Regions from separate parts of the Streptomyces sp. enrichment culture genome, predicted to be linked through region 2. Evidence: riboswitches for the same ligand, from Rfam matches in the RefSeq annotation. Region 2 holds a riboswitch; the other holds the start of a gene.
The links. Region 2 has a riboswitch for cyclic di-AMP ahead of ACSU6L_RS19650 (M23 family metallopeptidase). Riboswitches for the same ligand answer to the same signal wherever they lie in the genome.
Positions count from the first base shown of each region.

Region 1: another riboswitch for cyclic di-AMP. It lies ahead of ACSU6L_RS14670 (NlpC/P60 family protein); the one in region 2 lies ahead of ACSU6L_RS19650 (M23 family metallopeptidase).

Region 1 is NZ_OZ186847.1:3,453,778-3,468,747, forward strand. Features, by position in the region: gene ACSU6L_RS14625 (DUF5682 family protein) at 1-355, opposite strand, end outside; gene ACSU6L_RS14630 (ATP-binding protein) at 561-1,682, opposite strand; gene ACSU6L_RS14635 (SWIM zinc finger family protein) at 1,828-3,180, shown strand; gene ACSU6L_RS14640 (DUF5691 domain-containing protein) at 3,293-4,945, shown strand; gene ACSU6L_RS14645 (cobalamin B12-binding domain-containing protein) at 4,953-5,369, opposite strand; gene ACSU6L_RS14650 (esterase/lipase family protein) at 5,751-6,674, shown strand; gene ACSU6L_RS14655 (peptidoglycan DD-metalloendopeptidase family protein) at 6,934-8,460, shown strand; gene pcrA (DNA helicase PcrA) at 8,531-11,008, opposite strand; gene ACSU6L_RS14665 (hypothetical protein) at 11,062-11,193, opposite strand; cyclic di-AMP (ydaO/yuaA leader) riboswitch at 11,299-11,468, shown strand; gene ACSU6L_RS14670 (NlpC/P60 family protein) at 11,476-12,669, shown strand; gene ACSU6L_RS14675 (tellurite resistance/C4-dicarboxylate transporter family protein) at 12,774-13,784, shown strand; gene ACSU6L_RS14680 (hypothetical protein) at 13,762-14,115, opposite strand; gene ACSU6L_RS14685 (NlpC/P60 family protein) at 14,576-14,970, shown strand, end outside.
Region 2 is NZ_OZ186847.1:4,498,324-4,513,293, reverse strand. Features, by position in the region: gene ACSU6L_RS19690 (TetR/AcrR family transcriptional regulator) at 96-848, shown strand; gene ACSU6L_RS19685 (sigma-70 family RNA polymerase sigma factor) at 1,144-3,207, shown strand; gene ACSU6L_RS19680 (asparagine synthase-related protein) at 3,194-5,299, opposite strand; gene ACSU6L_RS19675 (MFS transporter) at 6,105-7,529, shown strand; gene lhgO (L-2-hydroxyglutarate oxidase) at 7,593-8,813, shown strand; gene trmB (tRNA (guanosine(46)-N7)-methyltransferase TrmB) at 8,894-9,706, shown strand; gene ACSU6L_RS19660 (PrsW family intramembrane metalloprotease) at 9,747-11,087, shown strand; gene ACSU6L_RS19655 (aldo/keto reductase) at 11,104-12,048, opposite strand; gene ACSU6L_RS19650 (M23 family metallopeptidase) at 12,152-13,201, opposite strand; cyclic di-AMP (ydaO/yuaA leader) riboswitch at 13,213-13,370, opposite strand; tRNA gene ACSU6L_RS19645 (tRNA-Met) at 13,744-13,817, opposite strand; gene ACSU6L_RS19640 (GTP cyclohydrolase II) at 13,915-14,556, opposite strand; gene ACSU6L_RS19635 (MarR family winged helix-turn-helix transcriptional regulator) at 14,667-14,970, opposite strand, start outside.

The sequences.
Region 1 (14,970 bases), 1.0 Mb from region 2:
CGGCGGCGGACGGCTCCCCCGCGGCTTCCTCCGCCGTGTCCACGCCCCACGCCAGTGTGTGCGTGGCCGGCAGGTCGATGAAGCGGGCCGGGACGTCGTGGTCCAGCGCCCAGCGGACGGCCACCCACTCCGGGGAGAACTCGGCCAGCGGCCAGAACGCGGACCGGCCCGGTTCGTCCACGGCGTGGGCGAGGAGGGCGACTGGTGGCCGCATCTCCTCGTCGGCGGCCAGCGGGATCAGCGCGTCGGCCTCGGGCGGGCCCTCGATCAGCACGACCCGGGGCAGTGCCGCGTCCAGCGCCGCCCGCACGGCCCGCGCCGACCCGGGCCCGTGATGCCTTACGCCGAGCAGCAACGGCTCGACGGAACCGGGCCGTCCACCCGGAGCCGCCGTCCCGCCACGCCCGACAGCCTCGCCAATACCGCCGTTCCCGCCGTTCCCTACCGCCTCACCCCCGTCGACGCCCGTCACACCGTCCCCCCTCGCCTCCGCGGCCACCCCAGGTCGTTGCCACTGCCGTTGCCGCCGCCGTTGCCGCTGTTCTCGCCGCCGTTGCCGTTCACGCGCTCACCTCCCGGCACGCCCGGTAGAAATCGGTCCAGCCCTCGCGTTCGCGGACCACCGCCTCCAGGTACTCCTGCCAGACGACCCGGTCGGCCGCCGGGTCGCGGACCACGGCGCCGAGGATGCCCGCGGCGACGTCGCCCGGCCGCAGCACGCCGTCGCCGAAGTGGGCGGCGAGAGCGAGGCCGTTGGTGACGACGGAGATGGCCTCGGCGGTGGACAGGGTGCCGCTGGGCGACTTCACCTTCGTCCGGCCGTCGGCGGTGACGCCGTCGCGCAGTTCGCGGAAGACGGTCACGACCCGGCGGATCTCGTCGATGCCGTCGGGCACGGCCGGCAGGTCGAGGGAGCGGCCGATCTGGCCGACGCGCCGCGAGACGATGTCGACCTCCGCCTCGACGCTCTCCGGCAGCGGCAGCACCACCGTGTTGAAGCGGCGGCGCAGCGCGCTGGACAGGTCGTTGACCCCGCGGTCGCGGTCGTTGGCCGTGGCGATCAGGTTGAAGCCGCGGACCGCCTGCACCTCCTGGCCCAGTTCCGGTATCGGCAGCGTCTTCTCCGACAGGATGGTGATCAGCGTGTCCTGCACGTCGGCCGGGATACGGGTCAGTTCCTCGACGCGGACCGTCATCCCCTCGGCCATGGCCCGCATGACGGGGCTGGGCACCAGCGCGTCCCTGCTCGGGCCCTGGGCGAGCAGGGACGCGTAGTTCCAGCCGTAGCGGATCGCCTCCTCCGGGGTGCCGGCCGTGCCCTGCACGAGCAGGGTGGAGTCGCCGCTGACCGCGGCGGCGAGATGTTCGGAGACCCAGGTCTTGGCGGTGCCGGGCACACCGAGCAGGAGCAGGGCACGGTCGGTGGCGAGGGTGGTGACGGCGACCTCGACGAGGCGGCGCGGGCCCACGTACTTCGGTGTGATCACCGTGCCGTCGGGCAGTGTGCCGCCGAGCAGGTAGGTCGCGACGGCCCACGGCGACAGCTTCCAGCGGGCCGGGCGCGGCCGGTCGTCCTGCGCCGCGAGCGCGGCGAGTTCGTCCGCGAAGGCGTCCTCGGCGTGCGGCCGCAACGCCTCTCCCGCCGCCGGTCGCACGGGTGTCGGTTCCACGGACACGGACATGGCGAAGATCCCCCTCCAGCTCGGCCGGTTCGGTCTGCCATCAACCGTGCACCACGCCACTGACAATCCGTTCCGACCTGCGCAAACGCGCTCACGGCGGCGCTCGCCGAGCCGATTGTCAGTGGCGGGACTTACCTTCGATGACATGACTCAGCAGGGGGTGCGCTGGACGGCGGACCAGGTGCTGGCACTGGCGCCTGACGCCGCGTCACGCAAGGCGGGCGGCAAACTCGGCGCGGCCGGGCCGTGGTCCGAGACGGGGACGGACGGGGGGACGGTGTGGGGGCTGTGCAAGGGCAGCGGCAGCAAGCCGTATCAGACGGTCGTCGATGTCACGGACGCGTCGCGCCCCGCGTACACGTGCGGTTGCCCGAGCCGGAAGTTCCCGTGCAAGCACGCGCTCGGACTGCTGCTGCTGTGGGTCGGCGGGGACGTCGCGGAGGCACAGGGCCGGGCACCGGACTGGGCCGGGGAGTGGCTGGCCGCCAGACGACGGCGCGCGGCGGAGCGGGACGCGGCCGACGCGGGGGGTTCCACGCCCGGTCCGGGTGATCCGGAGGCGGCGCGGCGCCGGGCGGCGCGCCGGGCCGAGCGGGTCACGGCGGGCGCGACGGAGCTGGAGCAGCGTCTGACGGACCTGCTGCGCGGCGGCCTGGCCGCGGCCGAGCAGGCGGGGTACGGGCTGTGGGAGGAGACCGCGGCCCGCATGGTCGACGCCCAGGCTCCCGGCCTCGCCTCACGGGTCCGGGAACTGGGGGCGATCCCGGCGTCGGGGCCGGACTGGCCGGTGCGTCTGCTGGAGGAGTGCGCGCTGCTGCATCTCCTCGACCAGGGCTGGCTGCGGCGCGAGCGCCTGCCGGGCGCCCTGGCGGCGACGGTCCGCTCCCGTGTCGGGCTGCCCGCGTCGGCGGACGGCCCGCCGGTGCGCGACCACTGGCTGGTCCTCGCTCAGTACGACGTGGCGGACAGCCGCCTGACGACCCGCCGTATCTGGCTGTACGGCGCCGAGTCGCGCCGCACCGCGCTGCTCCTGTCGTACGGCGCCGCCGGCCGCGTGCCGGAGCTTGCGCTGCCCGTCGGGCTCACCCTGGACGCGGAGCTGTCCGCCTACCCGGGCGCGGGGCAGCCGCGGGCGTCCCTGGGCGAACGGTTCGCGCCCCCCGCGCCGTCGGCGATACGGCCACCGGGCGTGACGACGGCCGAGGCTGCCGCCCGTTACGGCGAGGCGCTGCGGGACGACCCGTGGCTGGACTCGGTCCCGGTCACCCTCGACCGGGTCGTGCCGGCCCCGGACGGCGACTCCTGGCAGCTGGCCGACGCGGACCAGGACACCGCCCTGCCGCTGACGCCGTCGGCCCGCTCCCGGCCCGGCCTGTGGCGCCTGGTCGCGCTCTCGGGCGGCGCCCCGGTCACCGTCTTCGGGGAGTGCGGCCACCAGGGCTTCACCCCCCTGACGGCCTGGCCGCGGGGCGCCGGGGAGGCGGTGCCCCTGCACTGAGGCCGCAGCCCTCCTCCTGCCGTCCCGGCAGGCGTGTCCGTCCCGCCGAGCGGACACCCGCCACCGATGGGCCCTCGACCACTCCGGCAAGCGCCCGGAGGAAAGGAACCTCGTGACCAGGACCTCCGCTCCCGCGCATCCGCCCGCCCCGGGCGCCTGGGAGGAGCTCGTCACCGCCGCGCTGCTCGGCACGGAGCGCCGTACGCCACCCGGCGTCGCGCCGGGCCCCCAGGCGCCGGCGGCGCTGCTGGACGCGGCCGCCGTGGAGACCGTACGGAGACGTGCCGGGCTGCGCCCCGCGCGGGCAGCGCGGCGCCCGGAACCGGCACCCGAGGACCCGCGCCCGGCGCTGCCCGCCCCGGCGGCCCGCAGGCTCGCGATGCTGCTCGCCGACCGGTCCGGCACGGCGGGCGGCGGGCGCCGGGGCACCGCACCCGATCTGATGGAGCTGCTGCCGCAGTGGCTGGCGACGGCCAACGCCCGCGGCTTCGCGGCGCCCCCGCAAGCCCTGCCCGCGTTGCTGGACGCGGCCCGGGGGCGCACGGATCTGCGGCCGGCGGCGCTGGCGTTCGCGGGGCCGCGCGCCCTGTGGCTGGCCCGGCTGAACCCGGACTGGCGGTTCGCCCTGCGCTCGGCACCCGGAGGCGATACGGCGCTCCCCCGGCCGACGGACGCGGACGGGGTGCGGCGGCTGTGGCAGGAGGGCCTCTTCGCCGAGCGGGTCGCCCTGCTGGCGTCGGTCCGGGCGCACGATCCGGCGGCCGCGCGCGAGCTGCTGGCCGGAACCTGGCCGACCGAGCGCGCGGAGGACCGGCTGATGTTCCTGGACTCGCTGCGCACCGGGCTGAGCCCCGAGGACGAGCCGTTCCTGGAGCAGGCGCTCGCCGACCGGAGCCGCAACGTCCGGGCGACGGCGGCGGAACTGCTGTCGGCGCTGCCGGGCTCGGCGCTGGCCGGGCGGATGGCGTCCCGCGCGGCGGCCTGCGTGGCCGTCGACCACACCGCCGACACCCCGACGCTCGTCGTCGAGGCACCGCACGAGTGCGACGCCGGCATGGAGCGCGACGGCGTGATCGCCAAGGCCCCGGCGGGGCGGGGTGAGCGGTCGTGGTGGCTCGGACAGCTGGTGGAGTCGGCGCCGCTCGCGACCTGGCCGGCCCGGCTGGGCGGCCGTACGCCCAGGGAGATCCTGGCCCTGCCGGTCGCGGACGACTGGCGGAGCGAACTGCACGCCGCCTGGTGCCGGGCGGCGGTCCGGCAACGGGACCCCGAGTGGTCCAGAGCCCTCCTCGGCACCCCCTCGTCGCCTGAGGCGGGCGGCCCGGGGGCGGTGTCCCTGGCCGAGCGGTCCAAGCTGCTGGGCACGCTCGACGCGGACGAACGGGCCGCGTGGGTGGCGGGGTTCATCGCGGCCCACGGCCTGTCGGAGGCGTTCCAGCTGCTCGGGGTGTGCGCGGTGCCGTGGGCCGCGCCACTGGGGCGGGCGGTGGTCGACGCGCTGAACATCGCGCGTGACGCGGGGAGTTACCCGTGGAGCTTCAGCGGGGTGATGGGACTGGCCGAGCGCTGCCTGGACCCGTCGGAGGCGCGCCGCCTCGACGGCCTCCTGGCCGCACCGGAGGAAGCGGAGGACGCGTCACCGGGGGCGGGCGGGTACTGGGCCGAGGCGTTCCAGCGTCTGGTGACCACGCTGCGGCTGCGGGCGGCGATGGCCGAGGAACTGGGACCGGCGCCGGTCGGCGGCGAAGCTCCGTCCGGCGCCTGACGAGGGGCTACGCCTCGGCCGGCTGCCGCACGTTCGCCCGCACCCATTCCACGATCGACGCCGTCGTCGCGCCGGGCGTGAAGATCTCCGCGACGCCCTTCTCCTTCAGCGGAGGGATGTCGTCCTCGGGGATGATCCCGCCGCCGAAGACCAGGATGTCCGCCGCGTCACGCTCCTTGAGCAGGTCGATCACCGCCCCGAACAGCGTGTTGTGCGCGCCGGAGAGGATGGACAGCCCGATCGCGTCGGCGTCCTCCTGGATCGCGGTGTCGACGATCTGCTCGGGAGTCTGGTGGAGCCCGGTGTAGATGACCTCCATACCGGCGTCGCGCAGCGCCCTCGCGATGACCTTGGCCCCGCGATCGTGGCCGTCGAGCCCCGGCTTGGCGACCACCACGCGGATCGGACCGGCTGCCACACCCATCACTGCCTCCATGAAGCGACTACATCCATCCGTACCGTCAAGCACCGCACACATCACATATGCCGCACTTGTGGCGCCCCTCACACACGCGCTGCGCGCGCACCGCGCGGTCCGCCACCACCGGGAAGTGAACGAACGTTATCTCCAGCATCCCGCAACCGGCAGTTTCGCGGTGGAGAGCGAGGGGGAAATCACACGTGGGACACATTCGCAGCGCACCGTTCCGAGCCGTCGCGACCCACCCGCCGCGGCAGCCGACGGCCCGCGGGCCGGGCCGGGACCCTGCGCGACGGGAGCCGCGTCGTCCACCTCCGCCGCGGCCTCCCCCAAGGGCATACGGGGGCCGGAGCCGTCCTCCCGCGTGCCGACAGGAGGTCGGCCATGAAGGCCTTACCGATCATCGGGGCGCTTCCGCCCCTTCCTTCACTGCCGCTGCCACCCGTCTGCCGCCTCCTCCCCGGCGGCCTGACCGGCCTGTCCACGGCGCTCCTGAAGGCGACCGCCCTGGAGATCGCGATCCTCGCGGGCCACCTCCTGCTCTATCCCTCCGGCATCACCCAGGAACGCCGCCCCCCGGCCCCGCCATCGCCTTCACGGTCGCCCGAGACGGCGCCCTTGCGGCTGCCGACGCAGGACCGGCCGCCGGTCGTCCTGCTGCACGGGTTCATCGACAACCGCTCGGTCTTCGTCCTGCTGCGCCGCAGCCTCGCCCAGCACGGCGGACAGCGGGTCGAATCGCTCAACTACTCACCGCTCACCTGTGACATCCGCACCGCGGCCGCCCTGCTCGGCCGGCACATCGAGGAGATCTGCGAGCGCACGGGCAGCGAACGGGCGGACGTGGTCGGCCACAGCCTCGGCGGCCTGATCGCGCGCTACTACGTGCAGCGGCTCGGCGGCGACCACCGCGTGCGCACGCTGGTCACGCTCGGCACCCCGCACTCCGGCACCCGGGTCGCGCGGCTCGCCAACGCGCACCCGATCGCACGGCAGATGCGCCCCGGCTCCGACGTGCTGGAGGAACTGGCGGGGCCCGCGCCCGGCTGCCGTACGCGGTTCGTCAGCTTCTGGAGCGATCTCGACCATGTGATGGACCCGCCGGAGGCCGCCCGCCTCGACCACCCCGATCTGGCGACCCGGAACATCCGGGTGACCGGCATCGGGCATCTCGCGCTGCCCGTGCACCCGGCCGTCGCCTCCGTCGTACGGCAGGTTCTCGACGAGGCGCATCAGACGGATTCGGGCACCCCCGCGGACGCCACCGCGGACGCCATTCCGGGCACCGGCGGCATCACCGTGGCCTGAGCATCCCCCACCCCAGGAATGTCTTAAGGGACCTCAACACCCGGTTGTCACAGCCCGTTCACCGACGTCGAAAAGCCGTAAAAAATCGAACGCTCACCGAACACAAAGCCAAAGTCGTGCCCGCCCTCCCCCGAAACACGGCCGAATGCCCGTTTCCCCCGCGCACGAAACCTGCCGAAGATTGTCGTGCCCGCGTACCGCCGGGTACAGTCGCCGCACTGCTCTGGCAGCCCCTGTTGTCGAGGCGAAAGAGAAGTTGGTGAACGACCGTCACCCGTCGGGGAGCATGACCACCCCGGCTCCGGCTTCCGACGCCGCCTCGGCGCCCTATGCGTCGTACGGCACCCAGGAAGCCCCTTACGGCGACCTCACCACATACGGCGGCTATCAGGCCAGCGGTTTTGACGCCGCCGGCCACCCGACCGGGCCCACCACGACGTTCCAGGCGGACCCGCTCTTCGGCGATCTGAACGCGGGCGGCCACGAGACCGGCGCGTACGACGCGACCCAGTGGTCCACCGGCAGCCACCAGACCCTCGGCCAGGACCCGTACGCGGCCCAGCACCACGCCGCCTACGACACGGGCGCCTACGACAGCACCACCTGGGCGACCGGCTACCAGCAGTTCGGCGGCATCCCGCACCAGGCCACGGCGCCCGACGTCAGCGGCCAGTGGGACGCGAGCGCCTGGCTGCAGCCCGAGCAGACTGGCGGCCCGGCCGACCAGACCCAGCAGTGGGAGTGGGGCACGCAGGTCTTCGACACCGGGGCGTACGACGCCACGCAGTGGAACACCGACGGCGGCGAGCCCGAGCAGCAGGCGACGGCGTCCTTCGACCAGGTCGCGTACGAGGACACCCCGTCCTACGAGGACGCCACCGGTTCCGGCTACGACGACGGCACCTCCTACGAGGAGCACGGGCAAACCGTTCCTCCGGAGGACGGCCCGGCCGCCACCGGCGAACTTCCCACCGTCACCGCGCTCCTCGACGACCAGGAGGAGAGCACCCCCGCCCCGGTCTCGCGCGCGGCCTCCCGCAGCGGCTCCCGCTCCCGCCGCCGTACGCCCGCCAAACGGTCCGCGCTGCTGACCGTCGCCGTGCCGTCGGCGTGTGTGATGGGCGTCGCGGGCATCGCGGCCGCCTCCGTCGGAACCTTCTCCTCCGACGACGCCCAGGAGTCCTCGACGACCGCGGCCGACGCCCAGCCGGTGAAACCGTCCGCAGCCAACAACAAGCTGGACACCCAGCTGGAAAGCCTCTCCGCCGAGGCCGACGACTTCGCCGACCGGGCCAGCCGGACCCAGGAGCGCATCGACCTCAAGGCCCAGCAGGAGGCCGAGCGGAAGCGCGCCGCCGAGGAGGCCGCCCGCAAGGAGCGGCTCCGCCCGAAGTTCGCCCTCCCGGTCGCCCAGCACGGACTCAGCGCCTACTACGGCCAGTCCGGCATCAACTGGATGTCCCTGCACACCGGCATCGACTTCCCGGTGGCCTACGGCACGACCGTGATGGCCGCGACCGACGGCACCGTCCGCACCGAGTGGAACAGCGCCTACGGCAACATGATGATCGTGACCGCCAAGGACGGCACGGAGACCTGGTACTGCCACCTCTCCACGTACCGCGTCGCCTCCGGTACGACCGTCAAGGCCGGCGACCCGATCGCGTACTCCGGCAACTCCGGCAACTCCACCGGCCCGCACCTGCACTTCGAGGTCCGCCCGGGCGGTGGCTCGGCCATAGACCCGCTGTCCTGGCTGCGCAGCCACGGACTGGAGCCCTCCTAGCCTTTTGCGCCGCAACCCCCGCCCGCTCCGGGCCGCAGCCCCCGCCGTGTCCGGCGGGGGCTCTCTCACGTCAGAGCTTCTCCACCGGCGCGTAACGCAGCAGCAGGCGCTTGGGCTTGGCGTCGCCGAAGTCGATCGTCGCCTCGGCGTTGGCGCCGGTGCCCTTGACCGCGACCACCGTGCCGAGCCCGAACTGGTCGTGCGTGACCCGGTCGCCGACGGACAGCGACACCACCGACTTCTCCGCGGTCCGGCTGGTGGCGAACCCGGAGGCGCCGGACGCCGACGAGCGCGAGCGGGACGACGACAGCGAGGCCGCCACACCGGAGACCGGGCCCGCCGGAGCCGCGACGGCCCCGGTGCGCTTCCAGTCGACATACGTGGGCGGGATCTCCTCCAGGAAGCGGGACGGCGGGTTGTACTGCGGCTGGCCCCAGGCGCTGCGCATCGACGACCGCGTCAGATACAGCCGTTCCCGCGCGCGCGTGATGCCGACGTACGCCAGCCGGCGCTCCTCCTCCAGCTCCTTGGTCTGGCCGAGGGCGCGCATGTGCGGGAAGACGCCGTCCTCCATGCCGGTGAGGAAGACGACCGGGAACTCCAGGCCCTTGGCGGTGTGCAGGGTCATCAGGGTGATGACGCCGTCGCCGTCCTCCTCGTCGGGGATCTGGTCGGAGTCGGCGACCAGCGCGACCTGCTCCAGAAAGTCGGCCAGCGTGCCCGTCTCGCCTTCGGCGCGCTCCTGCTCGAACTCCAGGGCGACGGCGGCGAGTTCCTGGAGGTTCTCGATCCGGGTCTCGTCCTGCGGGTCGGTCGAGGCCTGCAGTTCGGCGAGGTAGCCGGTGCGTTCGAGCACCGCCTCCAGGATCGTCGCCGGGCCCGCGCCGGACTCGACGATCGTGCGCAGCTCCTCCATGAGCGCGTTGAACCGCTTGACCGCGTTCGTGGACCGCGCGGCCATGCCGTACGCCTCGTCGACGCGGCGCAGCGCCTGCGGGAAGCTGATCTTCTCGCGCTGGGAGAGCGCGTCGATCATCGCCTCGGCGCGGTCGCCGATGCCGCGCTTGGGCACGTTCAGGATGCGGCGCAGCGGCACCGAGTCCTCGGGGTTGGCCAGGACACGCAGGTAGGCCAGGACGTCCCGGACCTCCTTGCGCTCGTAGAAGCGGACACCGCCGACGACCTTGTAGGGCAGGCCGACGCGGATGAAGACCTCTTCGAAGACACGGGACTGGGCGTTGGTGCGGTAGAAGACGGCGACGTCACCGGCCTTCGCGTCGCCCGCGTCGGTCAGGCGGTCTATCTCGTCGGCGACGAACTGGGCCTCGTCGTGCTCGGTGTCGGCGACGTAGCCGGTGATCCGGGCGCCCTGGCCGGCGTTGGTCCACAGGTTCTTGGGGCGGCGGGACTCGTTGCGCTCGATGACCGCGTTGGCCGCGGAGAGGATCGTCTGGGTGGAGCGGTAGTTCTGCTCCAGCAGGATCGTCGTCGCGTCCGGGTAGTCCTCCTCGAACTGGAGGATGTTGCGGATCGTCGCGCCGCGGAAGGCGTAGATCGACTGGTCGGCGTCACCCACGACGCACAGCTCGGCGGGCGGGATGTCGCCCTCGCTCGGCGGGACGTCCTCATCGTACGTGCCGGTGCCGACCAGCTCGCGGACGAGGGCGTACTGCGCGTGGTTGGTGTCCTGGTACTCGTCGACCAGGACGTGGCGGAAGCGGCGGCGGTAGTGCTCGGCCACGTCCGGGAAGGCGCGCAGCAGGTTGACCGTCGTCATGATCAGGTCGTCGAAGTCCAGGGCGTTCGCCTCGCGCAGCCGCGATTGGTACAGGGCGTAGGCCTGGGCGAGGGTCTTCTCGAAGCCGTCGGAGGCCTGGGCGGCGAAGTCCTCCTCGTCGATCAGCTCGTTCTTGAGGTTGCTGATCTTGGCGCTGAACGACTTGGGCGGGAAGCGCTTGGGGTCCAGGTCCAGATCACGGCAGACCAGGGCCATCAGGCGCTTGGAGTCGGCGGCGTCGTAGATCGAGAAGGAGGAGGTGAAGCCGAGCCTCTTGCTCTCGCGGCGCAGGATGCGCACGCACGCGCTGTGGAAGGTCATCACCCACATCGCGTTCGCGCGCGGGCCCACCAACTGCTCGACGCGCTCCTTCATCTCGCCCGCGGCCTTGTTGGTGAAGGTGATCGCGAGGATCTGGCCCGGGTGGACGCCCCGCTCGCCCAGCAGGTGGGCGATGCGGTGGGTGAGCACGCGGGTCTTGCCGGAGCCGGCGCCGGCCACGATGAGCAGCGGGGAGCCGGAGTGGACGACGGCGGCGCGCTGGTTCTCGTTCAGCCCTTCCAGGAGCGCGGCGGAGTCCACGGCGGGGCGGGGGGCGCCGTCGCGGTAGTACTCGTCCCGGTCCGGGGGCACGTCGAACTTCCCGCCGAACAGATCGTCCGGGATCGGCTCCGGTACGTGATCGTCCTCGGGCGGCGGCGGGGGTTCCTCCGCGTGGGCCCGCGGGGCCTGGAGGTCCGCCAGGAAGCTGTCGTCAAAGAGGCTGCTCATCGCTCTCCGAGTCTAGGGCGCCCCACTGACAACCGAGGGCCGCCCGCAGAACATCACAGCCGCCGCGGTCCGGCGGTCACCGGGGAACCGGGCGCGTCACGCACCGCGTCCACCCGGCTACCGCGCAGGTCGGACACGGGGTGCTCAGGCTCGGCGACGGCGAGCGACACCTTTCGGAAGGTCACGGAAATGTATCGGGCATATCACCCACCAACCTTCACAGCAGCCACACGAGTTGGCTACCGTGCCGGGCAGGCCGTACGACCCCCACCGGCGAACCTCGCCGGGCCGCGCGGCCTCCGCCGAGTCCGGCGCGCCCGTACGGCGACCGGAGCCGGGGACCCAACCGACTCTGGGGTGAATCGGCCCCTCCCTTTCAGGGAGGAGCCGTAGGGCAACCCTTCCGAACGACCCGCCCGAACCCGACAGCTAACCCGGTAGGCGGCCGATGGAAGGAGTCGCCTCCCTTGGCGTCGCACCGCAAGTCGCGTCCCACCCCGCGCGTGGCCGGCATACGCACCCCCGCCCTCGCCACCGCGGCCCTCACCTCCGTGGCCCTGCTCTCGCAGACCGCCGGCGCCACCCCCTCGGCCGACGACAAGCCGAGCCTGGAGGAGGTCGAGAAGAAGGTCGACGATCTCTACCGCCAGGCGGAGTCGGCGACCGAGAAGTACAACGCGGTCAAGGAGAAGACCACCAAGCAGCGCAAGCGCGTCGACGCCCTCCTGGACGACGTCGCCAAGCGGACCCAGAAGCTCAACGAGGCACGTGAGGAGCTGGGGTCGTACGCCGCCGCGCAGTACCGCACCGGGTCCGCCGTGCCGGACACCGCGACCTTCCTGCTCGCGGACTCCCCGCAGGACTACTTCGACCAGAACCAGCTGATGGGCCGGCTGACCAGCCGGCAGAAGGACGCGGTCGACGACTACTTCGACCAGCAGGCCGAGACGATGGAGAAGCGTCGCGAGGCCGGCGAGAGCCTCCAGACGCTCACCGAGTCGCAGACCGACCTCAGGACGGCCAAGGCGACCGTCCAGAAGAAGCTCGCCGACGCGCGGGAACTGCTGTCGCAGCTGACCGCCGAGGAGAAGGCGCGGCTCGCGGCGATCGAGAAGCGCAAGCAGGAGGAGGCGGCCCGCAAGGCCGCGGAGCTGGCCCGTCAGCAGCAGGCGGCGGAGGAGCAGCGGCGGCAGCAGGAGGCGGAGGAAGCGGCGGCCGCCCAGCAGGAGACCGCGCAGGAAGAGACCTCTCAGGCGGAGACCGGCACCGGCGACACTTCCACCTCGACCGACTCCACGTACGCGGCCAAGGCCGAGAAGGCGATCGCCTTCTCCCGCGCGCAGATCGGCAAGCCGTACGTCTGGGGGGCCACGGGTCCCGGCTCGTACGACTGCTCCGGCCTCACCCAGGCCGCCTGGAAGGCCGCCGGTGTCACCCTCCCCCGCACCACCTACGACCAGGTGAACGCCGGCACCACCGTCGCGATCGGCGCCGCCCAGCCCGGCGACCTGGTCTTCTTCTACGACGACGTCACCCACGTCGGCATCTACATCGGCAACGGGATGATGATCCACGCGCCGAAGCCCGGGGCGTACGTCCGGGAGGAGTCGATCTACTACGACGGCGAGTCGTCCATCCACAGCGTGGTGCGTCCGGCCTGACGCGAGCGCGGGTGCGCACCCGGTTGCACGCGCCCGCGTGCATTTCCCCGCGCCCGCGCGCGTGCCCCGCTCGCAGGGCGCGCAGGGCTCCATAGCATCGGGCCATGCCCGGCACCTCCCCCCTCCTCGACTGGTGGGCGCGGCGCGCGCCGGCGGCCGGGGCCGCCGTGATGGCGACCGGAATCGTCTCGGTCGGCCTCCACCTGGCGGGCCGCGAGGTCGTCTCCCGCGTCTTCCTGGTGGTGGCCGGCGCCGCCTGGCTGGCGCTGGCGGCGGAATTCCTCGTCCTCCTGCTGGGGCAGCGGAAGCAGTGGCTGATCCAGGCGGGCACACCGGCCGCGCTGACCGCCGTGGCGGCGACGACGGTGCTGGGAACCCGCTTCGCCGCGCTGGGCTGGACGCTTTCGGCGGGGGCGCTGCTGGCACTGGCCGCCGTACTGTGGCCGGTGCTGCTGGTGCTGAGCGTGAGACACTGGCGCAGGCGTATGCCGGGTTCGGTGTTCCTGGCGTGCGTGGCGACGCAGGGCCTGGCGGTGCTCGCGGCGACCCTCGCCGCGACGGAGTCTGCGGCCTGGCTCGCGCACACCGCTCTGGTGCTGTTCTGGCTGGGGATCGTGATCTACGGGCTCGCCCTGACCCGCTTCGATCCACGGCAGGTGATCGAGGGCGGCGGGGACCACTGGGTCGCGGGCGGGGCGCTCGCGATCTCGGCGCTGGCGGGCTCGAAGCTCATCGCCGCAGACGGCCCGGACCTCTCCCTGTGGAACGTCGACGACCGGGGCGTCCTGCACGACGTGACCCTCGCACTGCTCGTGCTGGATCTGTCCTGGTACGCCGTCCTGCTCACCGCCGAGATCGTCCGGCCCCGGCTGCTATACGACGTGCGCCGCTGGTCCACGGTGTTCCCGATGGGGATGACGGCGGCGGCGACGCTGTCCGTGGCATCCGCCGTCGGCGTCTCCTGGCTGGCGTGGCCGGGCGAGGTGCTGCTGTGGGTGACGGTGGCCGCCTGGCTGGCGGTCGCCGTCGGCGCGGCCGCGGCCGCCCGGGCCGCCGTACGGCCCCGGACGCCGCGGCAGGGCGCGGCGGGCCTCAGGTCCAGAGGACCGCGATGAAGACGTTCGCCGTCGTCAGCAGGCCCACCAGGCCGAACAGGCCCTTGTCCACCTTCTCGTCGTCCCGCTTCACGTAGACGAGGCCGAGGATGACGATCAGCAGGGCCAGCTTCACGCCGATCTTGATGTTGTTCACCGTCTGGTCGTCGGCCTGGTTGAGACCGACCAGGATCACGCCGGTGACCAGCATCGTCAGCGCGCCGTGCAGCATCGCCGGGACGAAGCGGGCGGTGCCCTGGCCCATCGCCTTCATCTGGGTGAGGAAGCCGCCGAGGAGCGAGGCGATGCCGATGATGTGCAGGCCGACGAAGAGATGGATGAGTACGTCCATGAGGCCGGAGCCTAACGAGGCGGTCACCGGTCGCCCGACACCGCCCCGGCGCCGGGACGCCCGAAGGCACCCGGGCACGGGAGGCCGGCACCGGTGGATACGCGGCTGTCACGAGTGGACGAGTGGATATATGCGGCGCATAGCATCCCGCCCCTCACGCGGCTCACAGAATCGTCACTTCGGTCAGGTCCCCACGTGCCATCGACGCTTTCGCGACGAGATCGCGGTCGCATCCGGTCGTCCGGCGGCCCGCTCCCGTCACTTCCGCACATCCCGTTACCGTCCCGATACAGCCGGGCCTAGCGTCCTCCACCAGGCGTCCGGCTCCCCACCGCCGCCCGGGCCAGGGGCGGCAGCCGGACGTCTCCGCCGAGAAGGCCCGGCGGCGGTCCCGCTCCCGTGTGCGGGACCACCGCCGGACCGCGCGGATCCCCGGTCATGGAAAGGACGTGCAGTCCACGTGGCAGCGCACCGCAAGCCCCGGAAGCGCCTGGCCGGCGGCCACAGGGCCCGTACGGCGGCGACCATCGCGCTGGCGGGCGCGGCCACCGCGACGGCCTTCGACGGGACCGGGCACGCCGAGCCGGAGCTGACGCCGGCGCAGGTCAAGGCCAAGGTGGAGAAGCTGTACCAGGAGGCCGAGGTGGCCACCGAGAAGTACAACGGCGTCAAGGAGAAGGCGGAGGCGGCCCGTCGGCGGCTGTCCAGCCTGCAGGACCAGGCGGCCCGCAGGGCGGAACGGCTCAACGCGGAACGGGACAGCCTCGGTTCCATCGCCGCGGCACAGTACCGCCGCGGCGCCCTCTCCCCCGCACTGCAACTGGCGCTCTCCGACGACCCCGACCGGTACCTCGA
Region 2 (14,970 bases):
CCGGCGGGCTCGGGGTTTGAGCCGGTTCCGTGCGCTCCGGCATCCAATGACGGGGAGAGTCTCCGGGGGGAGACGTCATTACCGGGGGATTTCTTATGCACATTCAGGACTCTCGTTGGTCTTCCGCGTCGGCCATCGCAACCGGCGGCGCGGTCGGCGCGGCGGTGAGCACCGGACGCGGGGACACCTCGCGGACGACGCCGCTGCGTGTGGACGCACAGCGCAACCTCGAGCACGTACTGCGCGCGGCGCGCGAGGTCTTCGGCGAGCTGGGTTACGGCGCGCCGATGGAGGACGTGGCGCGGCGCGCCCGGGTCGGCGTCGGCACGGTGTACCGGCGTTTCCCGAGCAAGGACGTTCTGGTCCGGCGGATAGCCGAGGAGGAGATCTCCCGGCTGACCGATCAGGCGCGGGCCGCGCTCGGGCAGGAGGACGAGCCGTGGTCGGCGCTGTCCCGCTTTCTGCGGACCTCGGTGGCGTCGGGCGCGGGCCGGCTGCTGCCGCCGCAGGTGCTGCGGGTCGGCGTCGCCGAGGAGGGCGACGCCGAGCCGGAGGAGACGCGGGTGCCGCAGCAGCGGACCCAGCCGGGCGGCGGGGAGCTGCGGCTGGTGCCGGAGCAGCCGGCGGCCGAGGACGACGCGGGGGCGGCGGCGCTGCTCGACGTGGTGGGCCAGCTCGTGGAGCGGGCCCGCGCGGCGGGCGAGCTGCGTGCCGACGTGTCGGTGTCGGACGTCCTGCTGGTGATCGCGACGGCGGCGCCCTCGCTGCCGGACCCGGCGCAGCAGGCGGCGGCCTCGGCACGGCTGCTGGACATCCTGCTGGAGGGGCTGCGGTCGCGTCCGGCGTGAGGTGTCGGCCGATCGGCGTAACCCGATGAGGTGACAGGGGCGTGGGTGCCGAGGTGCCCGCGTCCCTCGCCTCCTCGCCGCCGGCGACCCCGGGCACATCCGGGAACGGCGCTCAACTGCACATCCACGCAGGTCCGTTGCTGCTTCCCCGAACGGGTGACGATCAGTACCGTGCGGCGACAAGTCCCCTCGGAGGAGTGGACGGCCGTTCACTGCCGGGGTCCGGCCGAAAGGCCTTGTGGCACTCTGACCCGGTGGTCGGGACTGGTTGGGCAGGCGGCGAGGGCTTTCCGCGATGAGCGTTGACGGGCGGGACGAGTCACTGGACGACGGCGACCCGGAGGCCGGTGGCCTCGTTCCACCACATGTGCCGAGCCAGGGCAAACGCGCCGGCCTCCCGGCGGGCTTCTCACCCGAGCGGGCCGTACCGGCGCAGCGTGACCGCCGCGACGACCACGGCATCCTGCCGCCGCCGCGCGAGGTGCCGCCCTCCGACGCCGAGCTGATCGGCCGGATGCGGTCCGGGGACGACACGGCGTACGAGGAGCTGTACCGGCGCCACGCGGACGCCGTCCGCCGGTACGCGCGCACCTGCTGCCGTGACGCCCACACCGCCGACGACCTCACCGCGGAGGTCTTCGCCCGCATGCTCCAGGCGGTGCGCGGCGGCTCCGGCCCCGAGCACGCCGTGCGCGCCTATCTGCTGACCAGCGTCCGCCGGGTCGCCGCGAACTGGACGAGCTCGGCGAAGCGGGAGCATCTGGTCGACGACTTCGCGGTGTTCGCCGCTCAGGCCGCGCGGGCCTCCGACGTCCCCGACGCCGGCACGCTCGATCTCGGGGCCGACGCGCGGGCGATGCACGAGGCCGAGCAGTCGATGGCCATGCGGGCCTTCCGCTCGCTGCCCGAGCGCTGGCAGGCGGTGCTGTGGCACACCGAGGTCGAGGACGAGTCGCCGAGCGAGGTCGCGGTGCTCTTCGGGCTCGACGCCAACGGCACGCGTGTGCTCGCCAGCCGGGCCCGCGAGGGCCTCAAGCAGGCGTACCTCCAGGCGCATGTCAGCACCAGCCTCGCCACCGACCAGGAGTGCGCGCGCTACGCCGACCAGCTCGGGACCTATGCCCGCCGCAAACTCCGCACCCGCGCGGAGCGGGGTCTGCGCAAGCACCTGGAGGAGTGCGCGAAGTGCCGGCTGGCGGCCGGCCAGATCGAGGAGGTCGCCGCCGGCATCCCGGCCGTCGTGCCGGTGGCCGTCATCGGCTGGTTCGGCGCCGCCGGGTACGCCAAGGCGGCCGGGCTCCTCGCGGGCGGGGCCGGAGCCGGTGCGGCGGGCGCCGCGGGCGCGGCCGCCGCGGCGGGCGGTTCGTCCGGCGGGGCGGGCACGGGCGCCGGAGCGGCCGCGGGCGCCGGGGCAGGCACGTCCGGCAGCGGGGTGGCCGCGGGAAGCGGGGCGGGCGCCGGAAGCGGGGCGGGCGCCGGAAGCACGGCAGGTGCCGGAAGTGGGGCGAGCGCCGGTGGTGTGGCCGCCGAAGGGGTGGGCGCGCCGGTGAAGGCCGGAGTCGCGGCCGGGGTGGTCGCGGTGGCCGCCGCTGCCGTCGCGCTGGCGCTGGTCGGCGACGACAGCCCGCCCGGGAAGCCGGTGGCCAAGCCGCCCGTGTCGGCACCGGCCGTCCAGCCGGAACCGCCGTCGCCGACCCCGTCGCCGACCCCGTCGACGACCCCATCGGTGGTCCCGTCGCCGAAGAAGCCCGCGCCCGCACCCCCGCCGGCGCCCCGGGTGATCGCTCGGAAACCGACACCCACGCCTACCCCCACGCCCACCCCGAAGCCTCCCCGGACACCGACTCCCGCACCGACCCCGACCGCCGCCCCGAAGCCGACCCCCACGGCCCCCCCGACACCGGCGCCCGCTCCCCCGCCCGCGCCGGTCGTCTACCAGTGGAGCGACCTGGCGTACGACATCAGCGGCGACGGCAGCGAGCCCGAGATGCGGATCGGCGAGAGCGGCTGGGTGTGGCAGCGGCAGGGCCTGTCGATCGGCGGGACGTCCTACGCGCGCGGGGTCACCGTGCACGCCGAGTCCTCCGTGACCATCGACCTCAACCGCGAGTGCAGCTCCTACCAGGCGCTGGTCGGCGTCGACGACATGACGCTGAAGCTCGGCAGGGTCTACTTCTCGGTCTATGCCGACGGTGTCCGGCTGTGGAAGTCCCGCATGGTCAAGGGCGGCGACGCGGCCGTCCCCGTGCAGGTGGACCTGGCCGGGCGGGAGACCGTGCGGCTGGTGGTGGAGCCGCACAACCACGTCGACGACGTGGCCGTCGCGGACTGGGCGGACGCCAGGTTCACCTGCTCATAGGGTTCACGGCGGCACCCGCGCCCAGCGCGCCGCGCTGCGGGACGATGCCCGCCGGGACGGCCCGCGCGCGTCCAGGGGTGCCGGTCCAGCAGGTGCCGCGGCGGGCGAGCAGGCGGCGCAGCCACAGTTCCAGGGAGACGAGGTCGGCGAGCCCGTCCAGGGGCAGCGGCTCGCCCTCGGCGGCGCGGCGCAGCGCCTTGCGGACCACGCGGGCCTCGACCAGACCGGCCTGCGCCAGCAGGGGGGTGTCGAAGAGGGCCATCAGGGAGTGCGCGGCGACGCGCAGGCCGGTGCGGGCGGCGGCGGCCTGCGGGGCCTGGGAGGTGGCGCCCCAGCCGGGCGGCAGGTCGGTGACACCGGCGCCGGTGAGCACGCTGCGCAGGATCTCGGCGCGCGCCCCGGGCTGCACGCGCAGCGCCTCGGGCAGTTCGCGGCAGGCGCGGACGACCTGGTTGTCCAGGAACGGCGTGTGCAGGCGCTGGAAGCGGATCTCGGCGGCCTGTTCCAGGACGCGGACGTCGGCGGCGGTGCGCGCGAGGGCCGCGCGGGCGCGGAAGTCGCCGGGGCGGCGGTCGGGGCCGACGGCGGACCGTTGGAGGGCCGTCTGGAGACGAACCGATACTTCAGCGAGCGCCTCGCCGGTCAGCCAGCGTGCCGCCGGGCCGGGTCTGGCCCAGGTGAGCCCGGCGAGAGACGCCCCCGTGGCACCGCCGGGTTCGTCGAAGCCCCGCTCCAGGAGCTGGGCGGCGAGGCTTTCCACGCCGGCCCGGTACGGGGTGCGGGCGAGGCGGCGGGCGGCGGCGTAGACGCGCGCGGGGACCAGCACCGAGCCGTCCGCCTTCGCGAGGGCGGCCACCGGGCGCACCAAATGCCGGCGCCGGCGGTCCATGAGGAGGTCGGCGAGGCGCGCGGGGTGGGCGTCGAGGACCTGGCGGGCGCCGTAGCCGGTGAGGTGGTCCGCGCTGCCGGCGGCGAGCCGGGCGCGGTGCCGGACGGCCGACACCAGCATGGGGCTCGGCTCGTCGGTTAGCGGTCCGTCCAGGTCGGCGTACGGCAGGGTCTCCTCGTCGCCGGTCACCACCACGTGGTGCAGCCGGGGCCCGGCGGCGAGCGCCCCGGCGCGTTCCAGCTCGGCCTCCCGGCCGCCGACGGCGAGGTCGTTGAAGGTGACGGCGAGCAGCCGCTCACCGGCGCCGGTGCCGTGTCCGAGGACGGTGCCGGGCATGCCGGGCAGTCCGGCGGCGAGCAGGGCGAGGGTCGCCGAGGCGGGGCCGCCGGACAGGTCGGCGCCGATGCCCGGGACCGGCATCCCGCGCGCGGCACGCCGTTCGGCGGGACCCATGCCGGGCACGGGTCCGGGGTCGATGTCGGCGCCGGGGACGTGGCGGGGGGCGGACAGCCGGGTCCGCACGGCCTCCACGAGGGCGTCGCGTACGGCGTCGACCGCGCGGTCGGGGTCGGCGGGGGGCGCGGCCACGGCGAGGGAGGCGACGGGCTCGTACCCGGCGATCTCCCGCGCCCCGGCGCGCAGGATCAGCGCGTGCCCCGGCGGAATGCGCCGTACGCCGTCGTACGGGGTGGACTCCTGGACGGCGGCCGGGACGTCGGGGGCGGCCAGCAGGGCGGCGAGGTGGCCGAAGTCGAGGTTGGCCTCGACGAGGTCGGCGAGCGGCAGCGCGGCGGTGGCGTAGGCGGTGCCGCCGGCCCATGGGGTGTGGAAGACGGGGCGGGCGCCCGCGAGGTCGCCGCAGACGGTGATCCGGCGGCCGACCTGGACGACCGCCGTGTAGCTGCCGGGCCAGGCGGTCAGATGCCGCAGTGCGCCGCCGCGCGCGGCGAACAGCCCGACCCGCAGCTGTTCGTCGGTGGCGCCGCAGGTGCCGAGGACGGCGATGCGGGTCTGCGCGTCGGCGGACACCACCCGGACCTCGTCGGGGCGCCAGTCGCCGACCGCCCACAGCGGGTCGGGATCGCCCCACAGGAGCTGGGAGCCCACCGGCTGCAGGGTCTCGCCGTCGTACCCGGTGGCGCCGGCGGTGCCGATCCGGGCGGTGCCCGCGGCGGTGCTGCTCCAACCCACCAACCACCGCATCGACGCCTCCACAGACTGTGGACAACCAGTGCACCGCGAGAACCGGTTCACCATGCTGCCACGAAGGAGGCGCCGCGGAGGGTCGGCGGAGCCGCTTGCGATCCCTTGAATGCGCCCCGCGCGCCCTGGCATGCGCCCTTGGCATGCGCCTGGCATGCGCCTGGCATGCGCTTTGGAGGCAGGCCACCGCCCGGCCCAACTGCCGTTCAGCGCAGGGAAGTGCGGAGTGGACCGCGGGGAGGACCCCGGGGAGAAGCGCAGGCGGACCGCCCGCGCCGACGACGTGAATGCGCCCCCGGTACGCCCCCTGAAAACCCCCAACGCGCCCTCAAACCGTGTGGTGGACGCAGGTATTGGCCAACACCCTACGGGGTCGAATTTCGGCCATTCCAAGACCACCAAGGCCGTGCGCCACCGCCGCCGTGCACGCTCCGTACATGCTCTGCGCATCACCGAACGGGCGCACGGCCCGGGAAACGGAGCACGCCCCCCGGGCCGGACCGCCGCCCGCGGGGATGTGAGGCGGCGGTGTCCCCCAGCCCACTGGTCAGTACAGCGGGCCGACCCACGCAGAAGCCATGGAATCGCTCCCGAGTTGGCCGGAGAAGAGCGCACGGACGGGCGCACGGCCACACACCGGGAGCACGCCGCAACGGTGCGTACAGGGCCCGTACTGCCGTACGGACCACAATCCCGCCAACCGGAACAATGCCCCTTAACGCTTGGGATGCGGCGAACTACGCTGGGTTTACGAATGCCGCACGGTTATGCCAGCGCGGCAGCCGTCTGTGTCGAGGGGTGGCGCATGTCCAGGGAGCAACGCGGGCCGAACGAAAAGCTCGGCGCCGTTCTCGCCCTCGCGGGAATCAGCAACGCGGGACTCGCACGACGCGTCAACGACCTCGGTGCCCAACGCGGGTTGACGCTTCGCTACGACAAGACCTCGGTGGCCCGCTGGGTGTCGAAGGGCATGGTCCCGCAGGGTGCCGCGCCCCATCTCATCGCGGCCGCGATCGGCCAGAAGCTCGGCCGTCCGGTGCCGCTGCACGAGATCGGCCTGGCGGACGCCGACCCCGCGCCCGAGGTGGGTCTCGCCTTCCCCCGGGACGTCGGCCAGGCGGTGAAGTCGGCGACCGAGCTGTACCGCCTCGACCTCGCCGGGCGGCGCGCCGGCTCCGGCGGCATCTGGCAGTCGCTGGCCGGTTCGTTCGCCGTGAGCGCCTATGCGACCCCCGCGTCACGGTGGCTGATAACCCCGGCCGACAGCTCGGTGGCGCGCGAGGCGAACCCCGCCGAGGGCTCGGGCGCACCGATCAAAGTCGGCCACAGCGATGTGCAGAAACTGCGGGAGGCCGCCGAGGACGCGCGCCGCTGGGACTCCAAGTACGGCGGCGGGGACTGGCGTTCGTCCATGGTCCCCGAATGCCTGCGCGTGGAGGCCGCCCCGCTGCTCCTGGGCTCCTACTCCGACGAGGTCGGCCGCGCCCTGTTCGGCGCCAGCGCCGAACTCACCCGTCTCGCCGGCTGGATGGCCTTCGACACCGGCCAGCAGGAAGCCGCCCAGCGCTACTACATCCAGGCCCTGCGCCTGGCCCGCGCGGCGGCCGACGTGCCCCTGGGGGGCTACGTCCTGGCGTCGATGTCGCTGCAGGCCACCTACCGGGGCTTCGGCGACGAGGGCGTGGACCTCGCCCAGGCCGCCCTGGAACGCAACCGGGGCCTGGCCACCGCCCGCACCATGAGCTTCTTCCGTCTCGTCGAGGCACGCGCGCACGCCCGCGCGGGAGACGCCCAGGCGGCCGGCGCGGCTCTGAAGGCGGCCGAGAGCTGGCTGGAGCGGGCCCGCCCCGGCGACCACGACCCGAGCTGGCTCGCCTTCTACTCCTATGACCGCTTCGCCGCCGACGCGGCCGAGTGCTACCGCGACCTGAAGGCTCCCCGCCAGGTCCGCCGCTTCACCGAGCAGGCCCTCTCGCAGCCGACCGAGGAGTTCGTCCGCTCCCACGGACTGCGCCTGATCGTCGGGGCGGTCGCCGAACTGGAGTCCGGCAACCTGGACGCGGCCTGCGCGGCGGGGGTCCGCGCGGTGGAGGTCGCCGGGCGCATATCGTCCGCGCGGACCACGGAGTACGTCAGGGACCTGCTGCACCGCCTGGAGCCGTACGGCGACGAGCCGCGCGTCGTGGAGCTGCGCGAACGCGCCCGCCCCCTGCTGATGGCCCCGGCGTGACACCGGACACGTCCCGGGTTTGAGGGCATTGTCAGTGGCGCAGTGCACTATCGAAACCGGGAGGTGGTGCAGGTGCGGAAGATCGCCTACGACTGTGACGTGCTGGTGATCGGCGGCGGGATCGTCGGCCTGTCGACGGCGTACGCGATCACACGCCGGGCGCCCGGCACGCAGGTCATGGTGCTGGAGAAGGAACCGGGCCCGGCCCGGCACCAGACGGGGCGCAACAGCGGCGTCATCCACAGCGGCATCTACTACCGCCCCGGCTCCCTCAAGGCGCGGTACGCGGTCCGGGGCGCCGCCGAGCTGGTCAAGTTCTGCGCCGAGTACGACATCGCGCACGCCGTCACCGGCAAGCTGATCGTCGCCACCGACCGCGCGGAGCTGCCCCGCCTGCACGCCCTCGTGCAGCGCGGCCGGGAGAACGGCATTCCGGTGCGGGAGCTGGGCGCGGCCCAGATCGCGGAGTACGAGCCGGAGGTGCGCGGCCTCGCCGCCATACACGTCGGCACGACCGGCATCTGCGACTTCGTCGGCGTCGCCCACCGGCTCGCCGCCGCGTCCGGCGCGGAGCTGCGCTACGGCGCGGAGGTCGTCCGCGTGGACCGGCGGCCGGAACTGGGCGTGGCCGTGGAGACGGCCGACGGGGCGGTCGTGCGGGCACGGGTGCTGGTGAACTGTGCCGGACTGCGGTGCGACGAGGTCGCGCGGCTGACCGGGGACGACCCCGAGATGCGGATCATCCCCTTCCGGGGTGAGTACTACGACCTGCGGCGACCGGAGCTGGTGAACGGGCTGGTGTATCCCGTCCCCGACCCCGCGTTCCCGTTCCTGGGCGTCCACCTCACCCGGGGCATCGACGGCACCGTCCACATCGGCCCCAACGCGGTGCCCGCGCTGGCCCGCGAGGGGTACGGCTGGGGCGTCGTCCGGCCCCGGGAGCTGGGCGGCACGCTGGCGTGGCCCGGGGCGTGGCAGCTGGCGCGGCGGCACTGGCGGTACGGGGCGGGGGAGCTGCGGCGGTCGGTGTCCAAGGGGGCGTTCACCGAGGCGGTGCGAAGACTGCTGCCTTCGGTGACCGAGGCGGATCTCGCGCCGAGCGCCGCCGGGGTGCGGGCGCAGGCCGTGCTGCGGGACGGGACGCTGGTGGACGACTTCCTGATCCGAGAGGGGGCGCGCGCGGTGCACGTGCTGAACGCGCCGTCTCCCGCGGCGACCGCGTCCCTGCCGATCGGCAGGGAGGTGGCCCGGAGGGTGCTGCGGGTGCTGGGGGAGGCGCGCTGAACGGCGTCGCGGCCGAGGCGTCGCGGCGGCTCGCCGCGGCTGCCCGCGGCCGAGGCAATGCCCGTAAAATCGACCTCACTGTGTCTGACTCCCTGAGCTCCCCCGCGCCCCGCCACCCCAGCCGCCCCAAGGGCCAGCCCCGGTTTCCCGAGGGGCCGCAGGCCGATCCCGCCGGTTCGCACTTCGAGCGGCGGATCCGGAGTTTCCAGCCGCGGCGGAGCCGGGTGACCGCGGGGCAGGCGGACGCGTTGCAGCGGCTGTGGCCGAAGTGGGGGCTGGACATCGACGGCGGGCGGGTGATCGACCTCGCGGAGCTGTTCGGGAACACCGGCCCCGTCGTCCTGGAGATCGGCTTCGGCATGGGCGAGGCGACCGCCCAGATGGCCGCCGCCGACCCCGGCACCAACATCCTCGCGGTCGACGTGCACACCCCCGGCCAGGGCAACCTGCTGAACCTCGCCGACCGCAACGGCCTGACCAACGTCCGGGTCGCCAACGGCGACGCCATCATCCTGCTCCGCGAGATGCTGGCCCCGGACGCGCTGGACGGCCTCCGGGTCTACTTCCCGGACCCCTGGCCCAAGAAGCGCCACCACAAGCGGCGGCTCATCCAGCCCGAGTTCCTGAGCCTCGCCGCGACCCGGCTGAAGCCCGGCGCGATCCTGCACTGCGCCACCGACTGGGAGCCGTACGCGGAGCAGATGCTCGAGGTGCTCACCGCGCACCCCGACTTCGAGAACACCCGGGCCGACGGCGGCTTCGCGCCCCGCCCCGAGTTCCGTCCGCTGACCCGTTTCGAGGGACAGGGACTGGACAAGGGTCATGTCGTGAACGATCTGCTCTTCCGCCGCGTACCCCACGTACCGTCAGCTCAGCCTCCCGCCGACGTCTGATCCCCCGCGGGCGGCTCCGTCCCTCGTTAGGGTCAATGCCGTGGCCAGCAGTCCCCCGTACCCCCCGCCTCCCGGTTTTCCCCCTCCCGGGGCGCCCCGGCACGCGCACTGGTGGCAGCGCTCCTGGGTGCGCTACGGCGCGCTCGTCACGCTCCTCGCCCTGTCCGGTCTGGTGATCCTCGCGCTGGTGCGGGAGGAGACCGGCACCGAGGGCTTCCTCGTCGGGCTGGGCCTGGCGATCCTGCCCGTGCCGCTGCTGATAGCCGCGTTCCGCTGGCTGGACCGGGTCGAACCCGGCCCCTGGCGGAACCTGCTGTTCGCCTTCGCCTGGGGGGCCTGCGCGGCGGCACTGATAGCCATCGTGGCCAACAGCTTCGCGACCCGCTGGATAGCGACGGCCACCGCCGACCCGTCCAGCGCGGACACCCTGGGCGCGACCGTCATAGCGCCGGTCGTGGAGGAGACCGCGAAGGCCGCCGCGATCCTGCTGATCTTCCTCTTCCGCAGACGTGACTTCACGGGGATCGTCGACGGCGTGGTGATAGCCGGGGTGACCGCGACCGGCTTCGCGTTCACCGAGAACATCCTCTACCTCGGCACCGCCTTCGGCACCGACCAGCTGCACGGCGACCGCGGCATCGCCTCCGTCACCGCTGCGACGTTCTTCGTGCGCATCGTGATGTCCCCGTTCGCGCACCCCCTGTTCACCGTCCTCACCGGCATCGGCTTCGGCTTCGCCGCGCTGTCGGGGGAACGCCGGCTGCTGCGCCGGGTGCTGCTGCCCCTGGGCGGGCTGCTGCTCGCGATGGGCATGCACGCGTTCTGGAACGGCTCGGCGACCTTCGGCGAGTACGGGTTCTTCGCGGTGTACGGCGCATTCATGGTGCCCGCGTTCGGGCTGCTGACGTGGCTGGTGATCTGGACACGGCAGCGGGAGCTGCGAACCGTCCGCGAGGAGCTGCCCGCGTATGTGATGGCGGGCTGGCTGGGGCCGGCGGAGCCCTTCGTGCTCGGCTCGATGCGGGCGCGCCGGCTGGCCCGCGAGTTCGCCGGCCACCACCTGGGCAAACCGGCGTCCCGCGCGGTGGCCGAGTACGAGGCGTACGCGACGTCGCTGGCGTTCCTCAGACACCGGGGGCGGCGGGGCCGGGCCGGCGCGGACTTCGTCGTACGGGAGCGGCAGCTGCTGCACGAGCTGTGGCGCCGCCGCGAGGTGGCCCGCCCGGCGCTGGAGTACGCCGCGCGGGTCACGGCCCCGCCGGTGCCGGTCCTGATGCCGTGGTCGGCGTACGGCCCACCGGCGCACGGCCCGGCGGTGTACGGCGCGGCGGTGTACGGCGCGACGGCCCCGTATCCGGCGTACAACCCCTACCGGACCTAGCCGCAGGTTCCAGGACTTACGCGGAGGCCTCTCCCAGCCTCTTCAGCTCCTCCTCCGTGAGCCGCAGCTCCGCCACGCCCAGCAGGGCCGGGAGCTGCTCCACGGTCCGCGCGGAGGCGATCGGCGCGGCGACCGTCGGCTGGGCGGCGAGCCAGGCGAGGGCGACCGTGGCGACCGGCGCCTCGTGGGCGGCGGCGATGTCGTCGAGCGCGGTGAGGACCCGGCGCCCGCGCTCGCTGTGGAGGTGCTTGGTGGCGCCGGACGCCCGCGCGCTGTCGACGGTGGTGCCGGGCCGGTACTTTCCGGTGAGGAAGCCGGAGGCCAGCGCGTAGTAGGGGACGGCGGCGAGGCCGGCCCGCGCGGCGACGTCCTGGAGCTCGCCCTCGTAGGTCTCCCGGGACACCAGGTTGTAGTGCGGCTGGAGCGCGACGTACCGGGCCAGGCCCTCCCGGTCGGAGAACTCCAGGGACTCCCGCAGCCGCTCCGCCGAGATGTTCGACGCGGCGATGTGCCGGACCTTGCCCGACTTCACCAGTTCGTCGAGCGCTCCGATGATCTCCTCGACCGGCACCTCGGGCCGGTCGAAGTGGGTGTAGTAGAGGTCGATGTGGTCGGTGCCGAGGCGGCGCAGGGACGCGTCGGCGGCGGCCTTGATGTTCGCGGCGGACAGACCCTGGTACTCGGGGTGCTGGCTGACCTTGGTCGCGACGACCACGTCGGCGCGGTTGCCGCGGGCCTTCAGCCACTCGCCGATGATCGTCTCGGACTCGCCGCCGGAGTTGCCCTCGATCCAGGCCGAGTAGACGTCGGCGGTGTCGACGAAGTTGCCGCCCGCGGCGGCGTAGGCGTCGAGGACGGCGAATGACTGATCACGGTCGGCGGTCCAGCCGAAGACGTTGCCGCCGAGGGAGAGCGGGAAGACCTCGAGGTCGGAGGAGCCGAGCTTGCGCAGAGAAGTCATGCTCGAAGTCAACGACCCCGGGGGAAGCGGCTATTCCGTGAACCGGCAGCCCTGACGTCGGGGGGTTGCCGTCAGGACCGCCGGGGTTCGAAGCCGGCCGGGATCAGGGGGTGAGGCCCTTGCCCCGAAGCCAGGCCAGCGGGTCGAGGGCGCCGCCGTCGGAGGTGTGCACCTCCATGTGCAGGTGCGGCCCGGTCACGTTGCCGGTCGCGCCGACCCGTCCGATGACGTCCCCGGTGCTGACCTTCTGCCCGACGCTCACGCTGATCGACGACTGGTGGGCGTAGAGGATCTCGGTGCCGTCCTCCAGGGTGAGGACGGTCTTGTAGCCGTAGGCGCCGTCCCAGCCGGCCTGGGTGATCGTGCCGGTGTGCACGGCCTTGAGGAGGGTACCCGTGGGTGCGGCGAAGTCGAGGCCGGTGTGGTAGCCGGAGGACCACATGGCGCCGGCCTGACCGTAGGTGGAGGTGAGCGTGTACGAGGAGGTCGGCAGCGTGAACTGCTTGGCCAGCTCGGCCAGGCGCTCGGCTTCGGCCTTCTTGCGGGCCTCCTCCTCCGCCTTCTTCTTCGCGGCGGCGGCCTCGGCCTCGGCTTCCTTCTCCGCCTGCGCGGCGGCCTCCGCGGCCTTCTTCTCGGCGGCTTCGAGCGCCTCGGCGGCGGCCTTGGACTCGACCTGGTCCTGCTGCTGCTCGGCCTGCGCCATGATGCGGGCACGCAGCGCCTCACCGGCGTCGGCGGTGCCCTGCGCGGTGTCGACGGCGGTGACGCCGACGCTGCTGAGCGGGGTGGCGGTGGTCTCGGCCTCGGGCTCGGGCTCGGCGTCGTCGGAGATGAGCGAGCCGACGTTCGGCAGGTCCGGCATCGAGATGGACACCGGCGGCTTGCCGGTCTGCGCGGTGGCCATGCCGCCCGCGCCGACGGCGGCTATGACACCGACGCCCAGGACGGTGGAGCTGCGGGCGAGTCCGCCGCCGCGCTGCTTGGAGACGCGGTGCCGGCCGCGTACGGGGCGAATGGACTCCGCGGTGGGATTCCACTCCTCGAACGGCCCCTCATCGGTGCGCTGACCGCCGTAGAGCAAGGTGTCGGCGGGATCGCCGGTGCGCTGGCCGGGCACGAAGGGGGCCCCGGGGGCAGGCCGGTTGGACGCCACGTGGGCGTACTCCTTTCCTTCCTTCTCGCCTACCGGGTTAGCTGACGGGTTCGGAGCAGGAAGGTCTCCTACGCGCGTAAATCAGCCGTGTGGACACGACCGCTTACGCCCGATTCACCCCAAGGTGGTGGTTCCCCGGTTCCCTTACGGGATTCGGCGCGTGCGCACGGAGCCGCCTCTTGTGACGGCTGGGACGACCGCGCTGCGTTATCGGACGTTAATAGAACCGGGGGGTGATTTCCAAGCCGTTCCACTTGATCATTAAGGATGGCTGCCGGGACGTACGCCCCAGCATCGGCGAAAACCGGGCGAGTTGACCCGCCTTCGCGACAACTTCAGCAGCATTCCCTTTTTTGATGGTGTCTCAGATGTTATGCGGAGGGGGTTCGATCACTCACTCCCGGTGACAGCTCACGACCACCGCGTGTTTCACGGCCACCCGTATGTTTTCGGCCGCACGCCCGGCGCACGGCGGGTGAAGGAAACGCGAAAACACTCAGGGCCGGAACCCATTTCCATGGATTCCGGCCCTGAGCCTTCAGTAGCGGGGACAGGATTTGAACCTGCGACCTCTGGGTTATGAGCCCAGCGAGCTACCGAGCTGCTCCACCCCGCGTCGTTGAAACCAGTGTACGCCATGCGGGGAGCCGTCCGCGCCAGGGTTTTCCCACGGCCTCCCGCACCGCCGGCGCACCGCACCTGACCTGCGGTGATTACCCCACATTCAGTCCGGTCAGGTCGGCCAGCGGCAGGGTGTGCCGGGTCTGGAGGACCTTGGCACGCAGGTAGTGGACGTTGTGGGCGGTGGTGAAGACGCCGGTCGGGACGCGGTCGCGGACGTCGACGCCGAGGGCGCGCAGCTGCTCCGCCTTGTCCGGGTTGTTGGAGAGCAGGTCCAGCTCGGTGATGCCGAGGGCGGCGAGCATCTGGGCGGCGGCCGTGTAGTCGCGGGCGTCCTCGGGCAGGCCGAGGGCCAGGTTGGCCTCGTAGGTGTCGAGTCCCTGGTCCTGGAGGGCGTAGGCGTCGAGCTTGTTGTAGAGGCCGATGCCGCGGCCCTCCTGGCGGAGATAGAGCAGGACACCGCCGCGCTCGGCGATGCGTTCGACCGCCTCGCGCAGCTGCGGGCCGCAGTCGCAGCGGGCGGAGCCGAAGACGTCGCCGGTCAGGCACTCGGAGTGGAGCCGGACCAGCGGGGTGCTGCCGGGGGCGGGGTCGCCGAGGACGGCGGCGAGGTGCTCCCGGCCGTCGGCCAGGCCGTGGAAGGTGACGAGTTCGGCGTCGACGCGGTAGCCGTCGTGGAACTGCAGGGGCACCCGGACGCGGGCGCGCTGGGTGGCGGCGGGGGTGTCGGACATGCGGTTCTCCGGGTCGGCGGCTGGAACTCCTCATGCTTCAGTTTTGAAGCAGCCTGTCGATCAGGACCCTACCCATGCTTGAAACTTAAAGCAACAGCCGGTGAGGCAGCTCACGAACAGGACGGCGGCGCCGACCGCCGCAGCCAGGGGACCTCCCCGCCGCCCCGGCCGTCCTGGAGAGCCCCGGCGACCCTGGTGAAGATCTCCTCGACCTGCCCCACCTGCTCGGGCGTGAGGTGGTCGAAGAGCGCGGCCCGCACCGTCCCGACGTGCCCCGGAGCCGCCCGCTCGACGGCCGCCATCCCCTCGCCTGTCAGGACGGCGGTACTGCCCCGCCGGTCACTGGCGCAGCCCTCCCGCCGCACCAGCCCGTCCTTCTCCAGCCGCCCCACGGCGTACGTCAGCCGGCTGCGG